DNA from 4 places in the Colwellia sp. KS18-150 genome. Region 2 is predicted to be linked to each of the others. Evidence: predicted binding sites of a transcription regulator. Region 2 holds the regulator's gene; each other region holds the start of a gene.
The links. The regulator sigma-54, encoded in region 2, starts transcription at its own class of promoters, with help from an activator protein. The targets are predictions, from matches to a motif close to GTTGGCACGNNNNTNGNNT.
Positions count from the first base shown of each region.

Region 1: a site for sigma-54 is predicted at 1,260-1,278, ahead of flgA (flagellar basal body P-ring formation chaperone FlgA). Genes of this name have one in related genera too.
Region 3: a site for sigma-54 is predicted at 2,895-2,913, ahead of AC27IF_RS15140 (PEP-CTERM sorting domain-containing protein). Genes of this name have one in related genera too.
Region 4: a site for sigma-54 is predicted at 1,495-1,513, ahead of flgF (flagellar basal-body rod protein FlgF). Genes of this name have one in related genera too.

Region 1 covers NZ_BAAJMC010000003.1:15,389-19,642, forward strand. Annotated here, with positions in the region: gene AC27IF_RS05590 (CheR family methyltransferase) at 1-240, opposite strand, end outside; gene AC27IF_RS05595 (chemotaxis protein) at 280-1,209, opposite strand; gene flgA (flagellar basal body P-ring formation chaperone FlgA) at 1,486-2,178, shown strand; gene flgM (flagellar biosynthesis anti-sigma factor FlgM) at 2,274-2,582, shown strand; gene AC27IF_RS05610 (flagella synthesis protein FlgN) at 2,690-3,121, shown strand; gene AC27IF_RS05615 (LPP20 family lipoprotein) at 3,169-3,669, opposite strand; gene AC27IF_RS05620 (FlgO family outer membrane protein) at 3,682-4,254, opposite strand, start outside.
Region 2 covers NZ_BAAJMC010000001.1:551,625-555,878, forward strand. Annotated here, with positions in the region: gene AC27IF_RS02575 (PTS sugar transporter subunit IIA) at 1-242, opposite strand, end outside; gene hpf (ribosome hibernation promoting factor) at 260-547, opposite strand; gene AC27IF_RS02585 (RNA polymerase factor sigma-54) at 573-2,096, opposite strand; gene lptB (LPS export ABC transporter ATP-binding protein) at 2,176-2,907, opposite strand; gene lptA (lipopolysaccharide transport periplasmic protein LptA) at 2,921-3,526, opposite strand; gene lptC (LPS export ABC transporter periplasmic protein LptC) at 3,565-4,131, opposite strand; gene kdsC (3-deoxy-manno-octulosonate-8-phosphatase KdsC) at 4,128-4,254, opposite strand, start outside.
Region 3 covers NZ_BAAJMC010000015.1:29,546-33,799, reverse strand. Annotated here, with positions in the region: gene AC27IF_RS15155 (PilZ domain-containing protein) at 1-720, shown strand, start outside; gene serB (phosphoserine phosphatase SerB) at 830-1,831, opposite strand; gene AC27IF_RS15145 (AhpA/YtjB family protein) at 1,876-2,538, shown strand; gene AC27IF_RS15140 (PEP-CTERM sorting domain-containing protein) at 2,963-3,637, shown strand; gene AC27IF_RS15135 (TatD family hydrolase) at 3,789-4,254, opposite strand, start outside.
Region 4 covers NZ_BAAJMC010000003.1:8,658-12,911, reverse strand. Annotated here, with positions in the region: gene flgE (flagellar hook protein FlgE) at 22-1,398, shown strand; gene flgF (flagellar basal-body rod protein FlgF) at 1,563-2,306, shown strand; gene flgG (flagellar basal-body rod protein FlgG) at 2,375-3,163, shown strand; gene flgH (flagellar basal body L-ring protein FlgH) at 3,198-3,893, shown strand; gene AC27IF_RS05550 (flagellar basal body P-ring protein FlgI) at 3,926-4,254, shown strand, end outside.

The sequences.
Region 1 (4,254 bases), on a different contig from region 2:
CCAAAGTGTTTCATTAGTTGTCATCGCATCAATAACTGCCGCACGTAATTGTCGCTCTACAGGAGATAATGTACGGCTAACCAATTCACTTAATGACGCTATATCAAACTTATTCATCAGTGGTGCCAATCGACTTTTTACTAGGTACTGCTTATTTTCACCTAAGACGATGCCACATTGTTGCTCCAAAAATGTTCTAAATTGAAGGTAACTTCTATCGTCAAGTTGTCTTGCTGACACTATAAATTCTTCCCCTACACTATTCTTTTGATGGTGAATTTACGCTTCATAATTTAACCATTTCTTCACAGCCGTTGCTAATTCATCCGGATGAAATTTAGGGATAAAGTCTTCTGCGCCAACTTTTGCGACCATGGCATTATTAAATACACCACTTAATGAGGTATGCAGTATTATCGGCATTTTTGCCATTCGTTCATTACCTTTAACTTCGGCAGTTAGGGTATAGCCATCCATTTCAGGCATTTCAATATCTGACACCATTAGGGCAACTTTTTCAGTAATGCTATTTTCGCAAGTTGCTTCAATAGCCATAAGCTGCTCTAAGGCATCTTGGCCATTTTTCGCTAATGCCATTTTAATACCTAATGGCTCTAGTGCTCTCTTCACTTGGTTTCGAGCAACTGTTGAGTCATCAGCAATCATCACAATTCGCTCACCCAATTCAACGCCTACACCTTCATCAGCAACATCGTCGCTTAAATCAGTAGAAACTGGGTTTATCTCATTAAGAATTTTCTCAACATCTAAAATAGATACCATCTCGTTATCTATTTCAGTTACTGCCGTTAAATAACTAGACTTTCCTGCACCTTCAGGTGGTGGCATCATGTCCTTCCAACTGAGGGTAACGATACGTTCAACACCAGCTACTAAGAATCCTTGCACACTACGATTGTACTCTGCAATGATGATGAAAGAGTCTTTAGTTTGAGTAATTGCTGGCGCACCGATCGCTTTGCTTAAATCAATTACCGAGATAGTTTGCCCGCGAATATGAGCAACACCTTTTATAAAGGAGTCCTGCTTTGGTAAGGAGGTTAATCGAGGGCATTGTAAAACTTCTCTCACTTTAAAGACATTAATACCGAATCTCTGTCTACCCACTAATTTAAAAAGTAGTAACTCCAGTCTATTTTGTCCAACAAGCTGTGTTCGTTGGTTAACTGAATCTAATATACCTGCCATAAAAACCTCGTTTAAAATCAAAACTGCTTGCACTTCAACTTAAAAAGCATAAAGGCACAATTCTTGATTACTCTATTTAAGAGTCAATAATAAGTCGAAACGACTTGCCGATAGTGGCAATTAGCTTATCAAAAAGTCAAGTTATTACTAGATAAGTAATTAACAAGACTAGAATTATTAACTGCTTGTCACAATATTGACAGACTAACAACTATGCTGACTTAATTTAAGCATAGTCGAGTATTTGAATTTACCTAAAGATAAACAACAAAAACTATGCCTTATATAAAAGTTTTTTTATTTATATCGTACTTTATAGTACTAACACCTGCTTTTAGCTTTGCTAAGGCTTTTGACAGTGCATATCTTGAGACACTTGCTAAAGATTACCTTGAGAACAAAATAACACCACCACCCGGTGGAAAGTTAGCTATTAGCGTTAGTAAACTAGACTCAAGAATAATAATAAAACCCTGCCAACAAGCGCTTAAGGCAAATATACCTGAAAATCATAACGGTAGAAACGTAAATGTTAAAATAAGTTGCGATGATTCAACTCCTTGGAAAATATATATCCCAGCAAAAGTTGAAAAAACCTTTGCAGTTTTAGTGGCCACAACAATCATTGAAAAAGGTATGATCCTTTCTGAAAGCAATATCGCTATTCAATATTTATCGAGTAATAAAATACGAGGTAAAAAGCTTGCTGATAAAACTGCGGTATTAGGCAGTAAAGCAATAAAACGGATCGGTAAAGGCAGAGCAATCAGTAGAAAGAACGTTTGTTTAGTATGTAAAGGCGATACGGTAACGATTATTGCTAAGTCTGACAACTTTATGATTAAAACACGTGGCATTGCGATGAGTGATGGTAATATTAATCAGCAAATTAAAGTGAAGAACTCTCGCTCGGGGAATATTATCAACCCAAAAGTTAGCGCTATTAATCAAGTCACTATTCACCTATAATTTTATTAGTATTTAAATTTAAGTTTTGACCTTATTTGCCGATATAAAGTTAGTGAATAATTTTAGGATAAAATCTACTGCCGCAGGTTAATATTATGGCTATAAATATCAATAACTTGAACAATCAAGCTCAAGTTCACCAAAATAAGCAAACGCAAGTAAAGCAGCAAGCTGCTCAAACAGCTAACACTAATGCACCAGTAAACCAACCACGTGCAGACTCTGTTTCAATCACACCACAAGCAAAACAGCTAAGTGATTTACAAAAGAAAGCAAATGAAGCACCCGCGGTTGATCAGAAAAAAATTGATGAACTAAAGAAAGCAATTGCTTCCGGTGATTACAAAGTGGATCCACAAAAGCTTGCCGCAAGCATTGCTAAGTTTGAGTTTGATCTTATTTAATTGATTATCATTATAATGTTTGTTTGATTTTGACTGCTTTCATTTGATATCAATGAAGCACTAGGTGATAATTGTTATTAATATGATGTTTTTACAGGGTGTTTTACATGTCAGCTTCACCACAATCACTAGCATTACTTGCTAAGCAATTTACACAACTTCAAGCACTTGAAAAAATTATTCATGACGAAAAAGAAATACTACAACAACATCAACCTGATAAGTTAATTGCAATTAGTGAACAGAAAAATCAGTTACTTATTAACATTCAGCAGTTAGATCAAGAGATTTCAGTTAACCAGCAATTTGCGCAAGATAAAGCGGCAAATTTATTAACACAAGAATTAGCAGATATTGAGTCATTATTGCTGCAATGCCAGCAAAAAAACCTCGTCAACGGACAAATCATTAATCAATCGCAGCTTTCAGTTGAGCGTATGAAAACATCCTTGTTAGAAAGCCATAATAAAACCTCTATTACTTACGACAGTAAAGGTAAGAAAAGCGGTGGTTTATCTAGTATTGGTATTAAAGCGTAATAGAAAAGCCTTTTTGAAAAGCATAATATTATTGGTTTATGCTTTCGTTAAAAATATTGTACATCCTTGATTTCTTTTCGGTTTAAACTCGCCTGATAAATATCAAAAACATCTTTAAAGTCTAATTGCAGTTCAGTGGTATATGTGTCGCCTACTGGGTAGCTTTTTACCACTTTTGCCCCTCTAATCAATCCTTGCACTGAAGCAGCCAACTGTTGGTTTTCAATGATCATGTCTGCCATGGTCGTTTTACTACTCACCTGTTGGCCATAAACCTGTTCAGCCAATTCTGCGTAGGCGGCAATTTTTGACGCTTTAATGGCCATCAGCATCCGCTGAGTTTCATGTTCAGAATTTTGTAGGCTAATAGGTGCATAACCAATACCACGAATAATGGGAAATGCTTCAGGCTCGACAACTTGCCATTGAACATGCTTATCATACATAGTTGAGCAGGCTGAAATACCGATTAGCCCAACAGTCAATAATAAGACTCTAATCAATGCGCTTTTCACTTGGGTTACTAACATCATCTGTTTACTTAACATAGTGACACCTAATTAATTTTGTATCTCAACCGCTCTTTGATTTTCAATTAGCATGGCGTTGCTTCGAATGATCATACCGTCTTTCATTTTGACATTTTCACTGTGGCTTTTCTCTTCACCTAACACCCATGAAGGAATAAATGATTGCGCTGTTGCTACCACCACTCGAGATTGAATACCTATCATTCGGGCATTGATCAAGATGCCATTTTCCTGCTCCATCATAGTACCAGCTACAACGTAGTCAATAATCTGACGTTCAGGCAACTCTTTCCAGTCTCGACTGAATATATAGTCACCTTCTTTAGTAACACGTATATGCCCTGTTGTTTTAAAGTCAATGACAACTAAACCATGACGTTGTAATTCATGAACAAAATTCTCTGCTAACTGATTTCCCAGCCAATTAGTTGATTCTAAATCTTTTAAATTAACAAAAGAAGCAACAGCAACAGGGGTTTTAGCGTTGACGAAGGCACTACTGTCTAGCATCTGATAAGCTAAACCTTTAACCACATCATTAATGGCATGCTTTGGTAAGTTGTAACTATCAATTTCACCTTTATCAACTTGTGCTGACTTATA
Region 2 (4,254 bases):
AATAATACCGCAACGGCTTTATCTGAATTCTTTAATTTACCATGAGGAATAGCAATACCATTACCAATACCAGTACTGCCCATCTTTTCTCGATTAAGTAAGCTGTCTAATAAAATAGTACTGTCACTCTCACCTAATTCATGGGCGGCAAGCTGACACAATGTTTCTAGAATGCGTTTTTTACTGCTAGCTGGAACTGCACAAGCTGTGCAGTCCAGTGTTAAGATATCTTGTAAAGTCATAATAGGTTGAACGAAGTTTAATGATTGGCAATTTTGCCTTTATATTTGAGTACTTGACGATCTAATTTATCAACTAAAGTATCGATTGAAGCATACATATCAGTGTTAACGGCTGAAGCATGAACTTCGCTGCCATTTAAATGCACTGTTGCTTCTGCTTTTTGGTTTAACTTTTCTACGGTAAGAACAACGTAAACGTTGTTTATGTGATCAAAATGTCGCTCTAATTTAGCAAACTTAGTATTAACATATTCGCGTAAAGAGGCTGTAACTTCTACATGGTGGCCAGTAAGGTTAATTTGCATAAGCGTGATCCTTAATAAGTTAAATTTACAATAAACTTTTACGTTGGTTAGACGGTGGAATAGACAATGATTCTCGATATTTGGCTATAGTACGTCTGGCTACATTAATTCCCTGCTCGGCTAATAAATCAGCCATCTTACTATCACTTAGCGGTTTAGCAGGTGTTTCCGCCAAAATGAGCTTTTTAATGAGTGAACGTATGGCAGTTGATGAACATTCACCACCATTCTCAGTACTCACATGACTTGAAAAGAAATATTTTAATTCAAAAATACCTCTTGGGGTGTGCATGTACTTCTGAGTGGTTACTCTAGAAATAGTTGATTCATGCATATCTACCGCTTCGGCTATATCGTTTAGTACCATGGGGCGCATTGCTTCTGCACCATGTTCTAAAAAGCCTTGTTGACGCTGTACAATACAATTCGAGACTTTTAATAAAGTGTCATTACGTGACTCTAAACTTTTTATAAACCATTTAGCTTCTTGTAAATTTGAGCGAATGAACTGCCCATCATCACTTGATGATTTTGTCGTTTTGGTCATGGCGGCATATTGCTGATTAATCGACAATTTTGGTGCAGTATCAGGATTTAACTCGACTATCCAACGACCATTTTTTTTCTCTACAGAAACATCAGGAATAACGTATTGATCATCACCTTGAACGACGGCATCACCAGGACGAGGGTTTAACGTTTGAATTAAACGCATCACTTCTCGAAGTTGATCTTCTTTAAGTTTGGTTTTACGCATTAATTGGCGGTAGTCTCGATTACCCAGTAAGTTAATATGCTCACTAATGATGTGCTTACTTTCTTTTAGGTAAGGGGTATCGTCATCAAATTGATTTAATTGAATGGTAAGACAATCTGCGATAGATTGGGCAGCTACACCTATAGGGTCAAAAACATTAATACGTTTTAATACAGCTTCTACTTCATCTAGCTCTAGCCCTTCAATACCTACACTCTCTAAGATATCATCACAAGAAACGGTTAAGTAACCAGCATCATCAACCGCTTCAATAATCGCAATAGCTACGGCTCTATCAGTATCTGTAAAAGGGGTTAATTCCATTTGCCATAATAAGTGATCTTGAATGGAATCAGTCGTTTCACCTTGATATGTATAATCTTCAGAAGGGCTACTCACTGCGCCGGTATTGGATGTTCCCGCACTATAACTTTCTTCCCAAGTGGTATCGATATTTAATTCTTCTGGAATATCATTTTGCGCTAAAGCTTCCGTGGTAGTTATCTCGTCAATAGTTGCACTGGCATCTTCGCTGCCTTCAACAGTCGCCTGTTCAGTGTTATCCGTTGTTGATGAAAACGCTTCTTCTAGCTTTTCATTATTACTGTCACTATTTTCGTTAGTGTCGCTAGGAGTATTTTCATTAACTTCTAACAGCGGATTACTTTCAAGGACTTCTTGAATTTCTTGCTGAAGTTCTAACGTCGAGAGCTGCAAAAGCTTGATCGCTTGTTGCAGTTGCGGCGTCATGGTAAGTTGTTGTCCTATTCGGAGCTGCAGTGATGGACGCATTTAGTTTTGATCTTATCCTGTTTTTTTGTTTATATTATTTACTTTGGATTATAGCTTAATTTGCTAAGTACATTAGTTACTATAGCGTGAATTGCTCACCAAGGTATACATCTCTTACTTTTTGATTCGCTAGAATTTGATCCGCATCACCTTGAGCAATAATTTCACCATGGCTAACTATATAAGCATGCTCACAAACATCCAAGGTTTCTCTGACATTATGATCAGTAATTAAGATACCTATGCCACGTTCTTTAAGATGAATAATGATCTTTTTTATATCCCCTACTGAAATAGGATCAACGCCAGCAAAAGGTTCGTCTAATAAAATAAATTGTGGTTCAGCAGCTAGCGCACGCGCTATTTCGACTCTTCTTCTTTCGCCGCCTGATAAACTCATGCCTAAATTATCTTTGATATGGCAAATATTAAATTCTTCGAGCAAGTGTTCAAGCTTTTCTTGTTTTTGACCTTCATCAAGGTGTTTACGAGTTTGTAAAATAGCCATGATGTTTTCAGTAACCGTCAGTTTTCTAAAAATAGACGCTTCTTGAGGTAAATAACCGATCCCACGTCTCGCTCGTTCATGCATAGGCGCTAACGTAACATCTTCATTATTTAATATTATTTGACCGTTATCGTTAGGTACTAAACCAACAATCATATAAAAAGAGGTGGTTTTACCGGCACCATTTGGTCCTAATAAACCTACTATTTGGCCAGTATTGACACTCAGGCTAACATTCTTAACCACTTGCCGGCTTTTATATGACTTCGAAAGGCCATCTGCGGTTAGTGTTGCTGTTTCCATATTACTCATTTTGTTAGTCATTATTATTGTCTTTATTGGTTTTCTTCTCTGCTTCAGACTTCTCTTTTTGCGCTTTAATTTGTGCAGGCTGTAGAATAGTGGTGACTGAGTTCTCACTGCTACTTTCAGCTTCAAGCTTTTCATTTAAGGTATTGTAAGTGATGATTTCACCAGTCACTTTACTACCCGCTTGTTTTACTTGCGCATTGCCTGAAACCGTAATGAGGTATTGATCAGGCTGATATTTAATTTCATCTGCTTGTAAGCTGATTAAACTGCCATCTTCTAATTGTTGCTGAAAAAGGGCAGGTTTACCTTTGGCAAGGTAAGTATCGAATTTATCACCTGTTGTTGCATCAACTTTACTAAAAACTTGAACAATATCAGCCGTGATAGCAATGGAGCCTTGGCTGATACTAACATTTTCGAGATAACTAGCAATTTTATTCTTTAAATCAGCACTTTGGCGATTTGATTTTATTGTGATTTCTTGAGTTAGGTCTTTCTTTGCGGCGTGAGCAGAGCCTACAACACTAAGTAATCCGCTGGCGATTAGTATACTAATGCCGAGAGTTTTTATTTGAGTTATCGTGCGTTTTATTGGGCTGTTTTTTATCATAAATTCTTCACAATGTTATTAATTTTGAGCTTTTCTTTTTAGCTCTCGGTTTTTTTATAAATGGTGCGCACATGCTCGGTTAATGTCATTTGCTTAGTATTTAAGTCAATGATTAAACCTGAGCCATACATAGTGAAGTCTTTTCCCTGTACCATCACCGTTTGCTCAGAGCTGATTATATTCGTTTTTAAATCTAATTCTAAATATTTACAATGAATTTCTTGTATTAGGCTATCTTCATCAGTTGCTTTTAAGTGCACACGATGATTTAAGATGACGCGATTATTTTTATACAGTGTCGCCTCTTTTGCACTCAGTTGCCAAGGAGATTCACTATTTTTTGGATGCAAGGTGTAATTTGGCAGTTCAAAATGGGTTACTTCAAGTTTTGAATAATGCTCCATACGATCAGCTACAATTGCATGAGATAACTGCCCTGTTTCAGCGTAAACATCGCTTTTCAATGCTTCAGCAATAAAGTCTGGCACTAAGTCCTGGGCAATATCTTCCCCAGGTAACACTTGCGAACTACGCCACTCTACAATACCGTAGGCCATCGCACCTAACAATAAAACTAATAGTGCCAGCGTATGCAGTCGACTCATATGCTAGCGCCCGTTGCACTATTTAGAGTACCTTGGCATTGCATAATTAAATCACAGACTTCTCGAACCGCGCCAAAACCACCACGAGTAAACGTTTGATAGTTTGCTTCTGCTAACACACTT
Region 3 (4,254 bases), on a different contig from region 2:
AAGAAAACGATTATTAATTTACGCGTACATGTTAAAGAACATCAACATATTGGTCGGGCATTCTTTAAGTTACTTATTAACAAAAATCGCAATAAATTAACGCCAGATGAATATGCGATGTTAACTCCTGGTTTGTCAGCAGCGCTACGAACTAACTATGCTAAGAACTTGCGGATCCCGACCTTAACGGTACAAACCAGTGGCAGTCGATACAAAATTGAAGTATTAACTTCTAATGATGAAGAGAATGAATTATTGCAGACGATGAAGCAATTTAGCGACCGTCAGCGATTTTACAATTTATATCCCTTGTTAACTAAATTACAGGTCAATAACTCGCTTGAGCAAAGCTTGAAGGCATTGCTAACTAATGAAGATCCCGTAACCAAGTTAATGTATGTAGCCGTTAACGAAAGTGAAACAAAGGTTGATAAAGCAATTAATGTTGCGCTTGATAGTGAGCTTAATACACCTGAATTGAAACAGTTCTTTATTAAAAGGGCGTTGAAACGCGGTCAGTTTTATTGTTTACAGCTAAAGATATCTCGTACCAATGAGCCTGATATGGAATATTTAAATGCAGAATTAAGCTATGTTAGCTCGTATGCTATTCATCGAGGTAAGCAAATAGAACAAGATATTTGGAGTGTGGTAGGGGTAATACAAGTATTTAATGTTACTCAAGAAGCCATGCTGGGCTATCGTTTAGCTACAGATTAATCATAATCAGTAGGCGGGATTTTAATCGCGCAGTTAAGTAGCTGATTTACGGTTTTACTCGTTATGTACAATTTTTATATACATAACGAGTAAACATTTAAGCAAGCAACTAAGCAAGCCAGTGCAGTAAGCAATCTAATCCTTGTTGATTGATAGCACTATCAGCTTGTGCAAGTACAATAGGTTTAGCATGAAAAGCAACCCCAAAGCTTGCTGCGGCCATCATCACTAAATCATTGGCGCCATCACCCATAGCAACTGTTTGTGACGTTGGGATGCTATATTGTTTAGCCAGTAAAGATAATGAGTCTGCTTTTACTTGCGCATCAACAACCGAGCCAAGCACTTTTCCAGTTAACGTGCCGTCAACAATTTCTAATGTATTCGCAAATGCCGCATCAAGTTGTAATAAATCTTTAAGATGATCAGCAAAGTAGGTGAAACCACCGGAAGCGATGGCGATGCGCCAATCGTGTTTTTTAAGCTCAATTATTAAGGTTTCTAAACCTGCCATTAAAGGAATGTTTCTAGCGACATCCGCTAAAATACTTTCAGGTGAGTCTTTAAGCGTAGCAACACGTTGATGTAAGCTTTGAGCAAAGTCTAACTCCCCTTGCATTGCTTGTTCGGTTACTGCTGCAACTTCTTCACCTACACCAGCTAGTTTAGCTATTTCATCAATACACTCTATTTCAATTGTAGTAGAGTCCATGTCCATCACTAATAAACCCGGTTGACTAAGTAATGGAGCATTTTCAATTAACGCTGCTTCGATACCATTAGCTAAGGCATAATCTGCGATTGATTTACGGGCAGCAATAAAATTCTCGCAGCGGACATTAAAGCGGTAACTGGTTTGGCTATTTCGATTATTTATTGCTGTTAACGCAACAAGGTGAAGATTACTTGTCGTTGTTAACGCGAGTAGCTGCTCGATTGATAAATCAGAAAATACCACTAGCTCTTGAGGTGAAAGTTCACTGCTCACTTGTTCTGCAAGGGTCAATTCATTGCCATTTAGCGAGCAATTTACAGGTAAATCAATATGAGCTTGTTGTTTATCAAAAAAAGATTCAAGCGATAAGGATAATTTATTAGTAGAAGAAGACACATTAACTCTCTATTATGAATATAAATATTCTAGGCAAATTTATTATGAAACCAGTAGAGCAGCCTTTATACCCTAAATTATCGTCAATTTATAATAAAATTCTGCAATTAGTTAGTGCTATTTTGCTTATCGTTGTTTTAATGAGTATTTGGGTGTCGAGTGTTGAAAAGAATCAGCAAGTAATAACGCAACAGTTTGAGCAAACGGCTAATCAGTTTTTGCAACAGGCCATCGCTGGTACATCGACATTACTTGAACAAAAGATCGTTAAAACCAACAAGAAATCGCGCAATGCTTTGTTGCAAGATTATTTTAACAAAATGGCTGAGGCAGACTTTGTACGAGATATTCATTTCTACGATGAAACGGGCCAACGAGTTTTGTCATCGATGCATGAAGATTATACACCTGCATCGATTAAGGCTCTTTTTGGTATTGAGCAAGCACGTAAAACCTTAGATAAAAGTGCACAATACGTCCCTTTTATTGCAGAGATCCGCAGTGAAACATTAAGAGGATACTTAAGGATAACAATTGAAAAATCGCTGTTGACCTCAGCGTTAGAGCAAGATAGTTATGACAGAGAAGGGCTTTTTAGAGTGCTGTTGATCCTCGCTGGTATTATTGGTTTTTTACTTACCAGAGGTTTAAATCGCTTTAGCCGTCAAGGGTTTAGAATTCCATCTTCAGAAAATAAAGCTATATAACGTTATTCTCTAAAGTTTTAATCGCGTGTTTCACTCTACCTGATAGATATAAATAAGTTCAAAGATGGCTATGGAGTTCAATTCTAGATGTTAACGATGAGGCTCAATTTATCGTTAACAGTATGATAAATCAAAATTCGCTTACCAATATTAAATTTCACTAACAATGAATAAAACTTCGTTAGTAAGTAAATATCATTATCATATTCCACTCGAAATACAATACCATAATAGAATCTAATTTATTACCTAAAATCAGTGTGTTGGGTTTAAAGTAATGTCAAAATATTTTACAGCTTTAAGTGTTGGGCAATTCTACAAATAACTATCGTGTTGAAATTATTAGTGTTTAGTTTGTTGGCGTGTTTTTTGCTTTTGGATTTTGGAATTAGAATAATTAATCATACGTAAAAAGGAATATTAAATGAAAAAAGTGAAGTTATTTGCTGCCGCAGTGTTTTTATTTTGTAGTACAAATGTTTTAGCAACAGTTATTGAATATAATGATCGAAACGCTTGGGAATCTAATGGTTCATTTTTACTTGAGAATTTCGATGGTCTATCAAATTTAAGCATTGCAGAGGGAGTAGAAACTGCCGTTGGTTTTAATGATATGATGAGTGTTTTATATCAAACATCAGGTGGAGTAGCGGAAACCGCAAATATAAGAAATGAAACAAATTTTCTTGGAACGGGGACTGAATTATCTCTTCAATGGGACACTACATCATCTGACAGAACAACATCGCTGGTAATAAATTTCACAACTGCAATAACTGGCTTCGGTTCTACCTGGGGTGATGACACTGGGTTTATCGGTGGGTTTGATGAAGGTAATATGTTATCAATTCTTACAGACGCTGGTGAACTATTTACGTTTGGCCAGCAATCAACGAACTTCTTTTATGGGTTTAGAGGCGCATCAGCTTTTACAGCAATGACATTGATTGGTGTTGGCCCATCCAATAACGGCTTTTTAACGCCAATATTGGATGATATCGTTATCTCAACCACTTCAATACCAGAGCCGTCTACCCTTGCTATTTTTGCTTTAGGAATGATTGGTTTAGCATCACGTCGAGCTAAGAAGCAATCTTAATTTAGTTCTAAGTCATATAAAAACATCAATTGTAATGATTGATGTTTTTGTTTCTGATGATCGCTTTGCTGGCTTATACTACAGCGGTTTTAATAGCTGACCAAGAAAGCTAACTAAATTGATGTAATGTCCTTATACTTATTACATCAGGTTAATTAATAAAAAAGACTTGCTCAACATTCCTTTCTAATTGTGTGGCAATCGTTTCTACAGATTCAGATCTTATCTCTGTTAAAGCCTGAAATATTCTTGGGATGTTTAATGGGGTATTTATCAAACCTTGCTGCCCTGAAGGTGGCATAGCAGGCGCGTCAGTTTCCAATAAAAGGCAATCTAATGGTAAACGCTTAATGGCGTTGATGGTCTTTTTTGCTCTTGGGTAGGTGATAGTGCCACCAATGCCGAGTTTAAAGCCTAAATCGACATAAGCCTTAGCTTGTTGATAGCTACCTGAAAAGGCATGTATTACACCAGCCCTTGATAAATTGTACTGCTTTAACATAGGCTGCAGGTATTGATGAGACTGACAGTGATGGACAACAACAGGTAAGTCAGACGCCTTAGCTAATTGGAGCTGCATTGCGAAGAAATCTTGTTGCAGCTTAATGTTTTCAGCT
Region 4 (4,254 bases), on a different contig from region 2:
AATTTTTAAGAGGGTTAAATTATGTCATTTAATATAGCACTAAGCGGATTAAACGCAGCGCAAAAAGATCTTGATGTATCATCAAATAACATCGCCAATGTAAATACCACAGGCTTTAAAGAGTCTCGTGCTGAATTTGTTGATGTTTATGCAGCATCACTACTTGCTTCAGGTAAAACTAAAGTAGGGGATGGTGTGCTTACTGCTGATGTTGCACAGCAATTTTCTCAAGGTAGTATTCAATTTACCAACAATGCCCTTGATTTAGCGATTACCGGTAATGGTTTCTTTGCTACTGTGCCTGAAATTGATTCTTTAGAGCGCTCTTACACGCGTGCAGGGCAATTTAAACTGAATGCTGAAAATTTTGTTGTTAACTCAGCCGGCGGTCATTTATTAGGTTTTCCAGTTAACTCAGATGGCTCTTCTTCATCAGTAAGTTTAAGTACCGCAGAGCCGGTGCTTATTCCAACCGCCTCTGGCGCGCCAACTAAAACCAGTGAAGTCGATATTCGTATGAATTTACCTGCTGGTGATTCATTTATAGCTGGTGCACCGGGGAACTTTGATCCCGATGATCCACTGACTTATAATAACTCTACCTCAGTCACTATCTTTGACTCCTTAGGCGATAGTCATGTGATGACTTATTTCTTTGTTAAAGATGATCCTGCTACTAACCCTAATGAGTGGATGATGTTTGCCGCTGTAGATGGTAGCCCAATTGATTTAGTTGATTCTAGTATCCCTGCTCCCACAGGTATTTTGGGTGGTGATGTATCAGGTCCACTCGCACCTACTGGTGTTCATGGAGCTAGATTAGAGTTTGATGCTTCAGGTGACTTTATCGCGCAAGTACCTAGCCTTGCAGATGGTGGTATTATTACTGACGATTTCGCAAACCATTTACCAAATGGCGCTGATACCACACAAACGGTTCAAATAGATTTTAATTTAGATCCCACAGGACCGAATCCAAATGAGCCCACCCAATTTGCTTCTAACTTTGAAGTTACTGCATTAAACCAAGATGGTTTAGCGGTAGGGCGATTAACTGGTATTGATATTGGCGCTGATGGTCTAGTACGAGCGACGTATTCAAACGGTACTTCACAACCACTTGCTCGAATTGCTATGGTTAACTTTGCTAACGAGCAAGGTTTAACACAGATTGGTAATACGAGTTGGAAAGAAAGTATTGTCTCTGGTGAGCCACTAGCGGGTGAAGGGGGATCGGGTACTTTTGGTACAATAAACTCCTCTGCATTAGAGCAATCAAACGTTAATTTAACTACTGAGCTAATTGATTTAATTTCAGCGCAGCGTAACTTCCAAGCCAACTCTCGAGCGCTAGAAGTAGATAATCAGTTAAACCAAACGATATTACAAATTAGATAATATTTTTTCATTATCTTAGCTTGAATAAGTGGCGCTAAATGTGAATTTAGCGCCATTTTTAATTATACCCCCTCACTATCTCTTCATCGCTCTTACCTTGGCACTTTCTTTGCATTTACCTATTAAAGAGTTATTTATTAGATTTACCCATACTGGAGTTCATTATGGATAAGCTGCTTTACATCGCTATGAGCGGTGCCAAACAGAATATGCAAGCCCTCTCAATTAACGCAAATAATCTTGCGAACGCTAAAACCACTGGCTTTAAGGCAGATTTAGCGCAGGCGAGAAGCATGCAAGCATTTGGTGAAGGACAGCCAACGCGAGTGTTTGCGATGACAGAGCGCGCTAGCCAAAATTTTGACTCAGGTGGGGTTATCACCACAGGTCGCTCCCTTGATATTGCGATTGAAGGTAGCGGTTGGTTAGCCGTACAAGATGCCACAGGCGAAGTTGCTTACACCCGAAACGGACAATTACGATTAACGGAAGAAGGCGCTTTAGAAACCAATAGCGGCCAATTAGTCGTGGGTGACGGTGGTCCTATCTACTTACCTTTGCCGGTTAACAATATTGAAGTGACTCGTGACGGAACCATTATGGTTCAACCTGAAGGCGCGCCAAGTACAGTGCAAGAAGAAGTGGCTAAGTTGAAATTAGTTAACCCTGATTCTCGCATGTTAGAAAAAGGCAGTGATGGCTTGTTCCGCCGTAAAGATGGCGCGTTAGAGCAGGCAGATATTACGGTGTCAGTACTCGGTGGAAAATTAGAGTCAAGTAATGTTAACCCAATTAATGAAATGACCGACATGATTGCCTTACAAAGGCAGTTTGAAATGCAGTTAAAAATGATTAAAACCGCAGAAGAAATAGACGCTAGCTCCGCTGCGTTATTACGCGCTTTCTAAAGCGTTTACTAAGTGTTCGCCGATTTTTTATAAAATCGGATTTAAAGAATTTGAATTTGAGGTGATGTATGAACCCAGCATTATGGATTAGTAAAACCGGCTTAGATGCGCAAACGAAAGATATTGCGGTAATTTCTAATAACTTGGCCAACGCCAGTACTGTAGGCTTTAAGAAAAGTCGTGCGGTATTTGAAGATTTACTTTATCAAAACATCAACCAACCTGGTGGTCGTACTGCCGATGATAGTGAAGCGCCTTCAGGCTTAATGCTAGGTGCAGGTACCAAAGTGGTAGCAACACAAAAAATCCACACCCAAGGGGATATGTTAACCACAGATAATGCTTTAGATCTGATGATTCAAGGTGAGGGATTTTTTGAAATTCTAATGCCGGATGGAACTTCAGCTTATAGCCGAAATGGTCAATTTACCATGGATGATGAAGGTAATATGGTAACGCCGGGTGCAGGTTATTTACTACAACCTCAAATCACCATTCCTGAAGATGCGTTAAGTATTATTGTTTCACAAGACGGTGAAGTGTCGGTGACATTACAAGGCCAAGCAGAGCCAGCCGTGGTCGGGCAAATTAACACGGTTAATTTTGTAAACCCGACAGGACTCGAGCCAATAGGGCAGAACTTATATACAGAAACACAAGTCAGTGGTACGCCTCAAGAGGGTGTTCCAGGGCTTGAAGGGTTTGGCATGATAGTACAAGGGGCGTTAGAAACCTCCAATGTTAATACCACAGAAGAATTAGTTAACTTAATTGAATCCCAGCGTGTTTATGAAATGAACTCAAAAGTCATTTCTGCGGTAGATCAAATGTTAAGTTACATCAACCAGCAGCTATAGCTCAGTTTTATCCTTAGCTGTTATGGAGGCGATTATGAAAAACACATTAACTTATTTTGCTACGGCGCTGCTTGTTACGCAATTAAGTGCTTGTAGCAATACGGTTGAGCTCAGTAAAGCTTTACCCAATGATCCTGATTTTGCGCCTATTTTACCTGAAGCAGAAGAAAGTGCCATTGTGCCTACCGGCTCTCTTTTTAAAAAGAACTATGTAAATAACATTTACTCTGATTCAAAAGCGCATCGCATTGGCGATATTATTTCAGTGATTTTAGAAGAAAACACGCAAGCGAACAAAAATGCTAAAACGGAATTGAAAAAAGAGAACAATACCGTATTAGATCCCATTATCGGCTTAGGTGGTGCGCCTGTCACAATTAATGGTCAATCGGTTCAATTTGGTATCAATCAAAATACCAAGTTTAAAGGAGATTCAAAGGCCGACCAAGGTAATAGTTTAAGCGGAAACATCTCCGTGCACGTACTCAAAGTTTTACCTAACGGTAATTTGATGATCCGCGGAGAAAAATGGATCACCTTAAACAATGGTGATGAGTATATCCGCTTAACCGGCGTTATTCGCTCAAAAGATATTAACTCTAACAATACTATTTTATCTAACAAGGTAGCCAATGCCCGTATTCAATATGCAGGTACCGGTAGTTTTGCTGATATGAATGAGCAAGGTTGGTTAACTAAATTTTTCAATAGCACATGGTGGCCACTGTAGACGCGCGATTTTCGTCTTCGAAGGGTAATATTATGAAAGCAGTAATTACAATTATCATGACTTTGCTAGCATTTGCTAGCCAAGCTCAGCGCATCAAAGATTTAACTGATGTTGCCGGCGTTCGCTCTAACCAACTGATTGGTTATGGTTTAGTGGTTGGTTTACCAGGCACAGGCGAGCAAAGCCCTTTTACTGAGCAAAGTTTCAAAACCATGTTAAGTAACTTTGGCATTACCATGCCAGAAAACTTAAAACCAAAAATTAAAAATGTTGCCGCGGTAGCTGTGCATGCAGAATTAAATGCTTTTAAAAAGCCCGGTCAAACTATTGATGTTACTGTTTCTAGTATGGGGAGCGCACA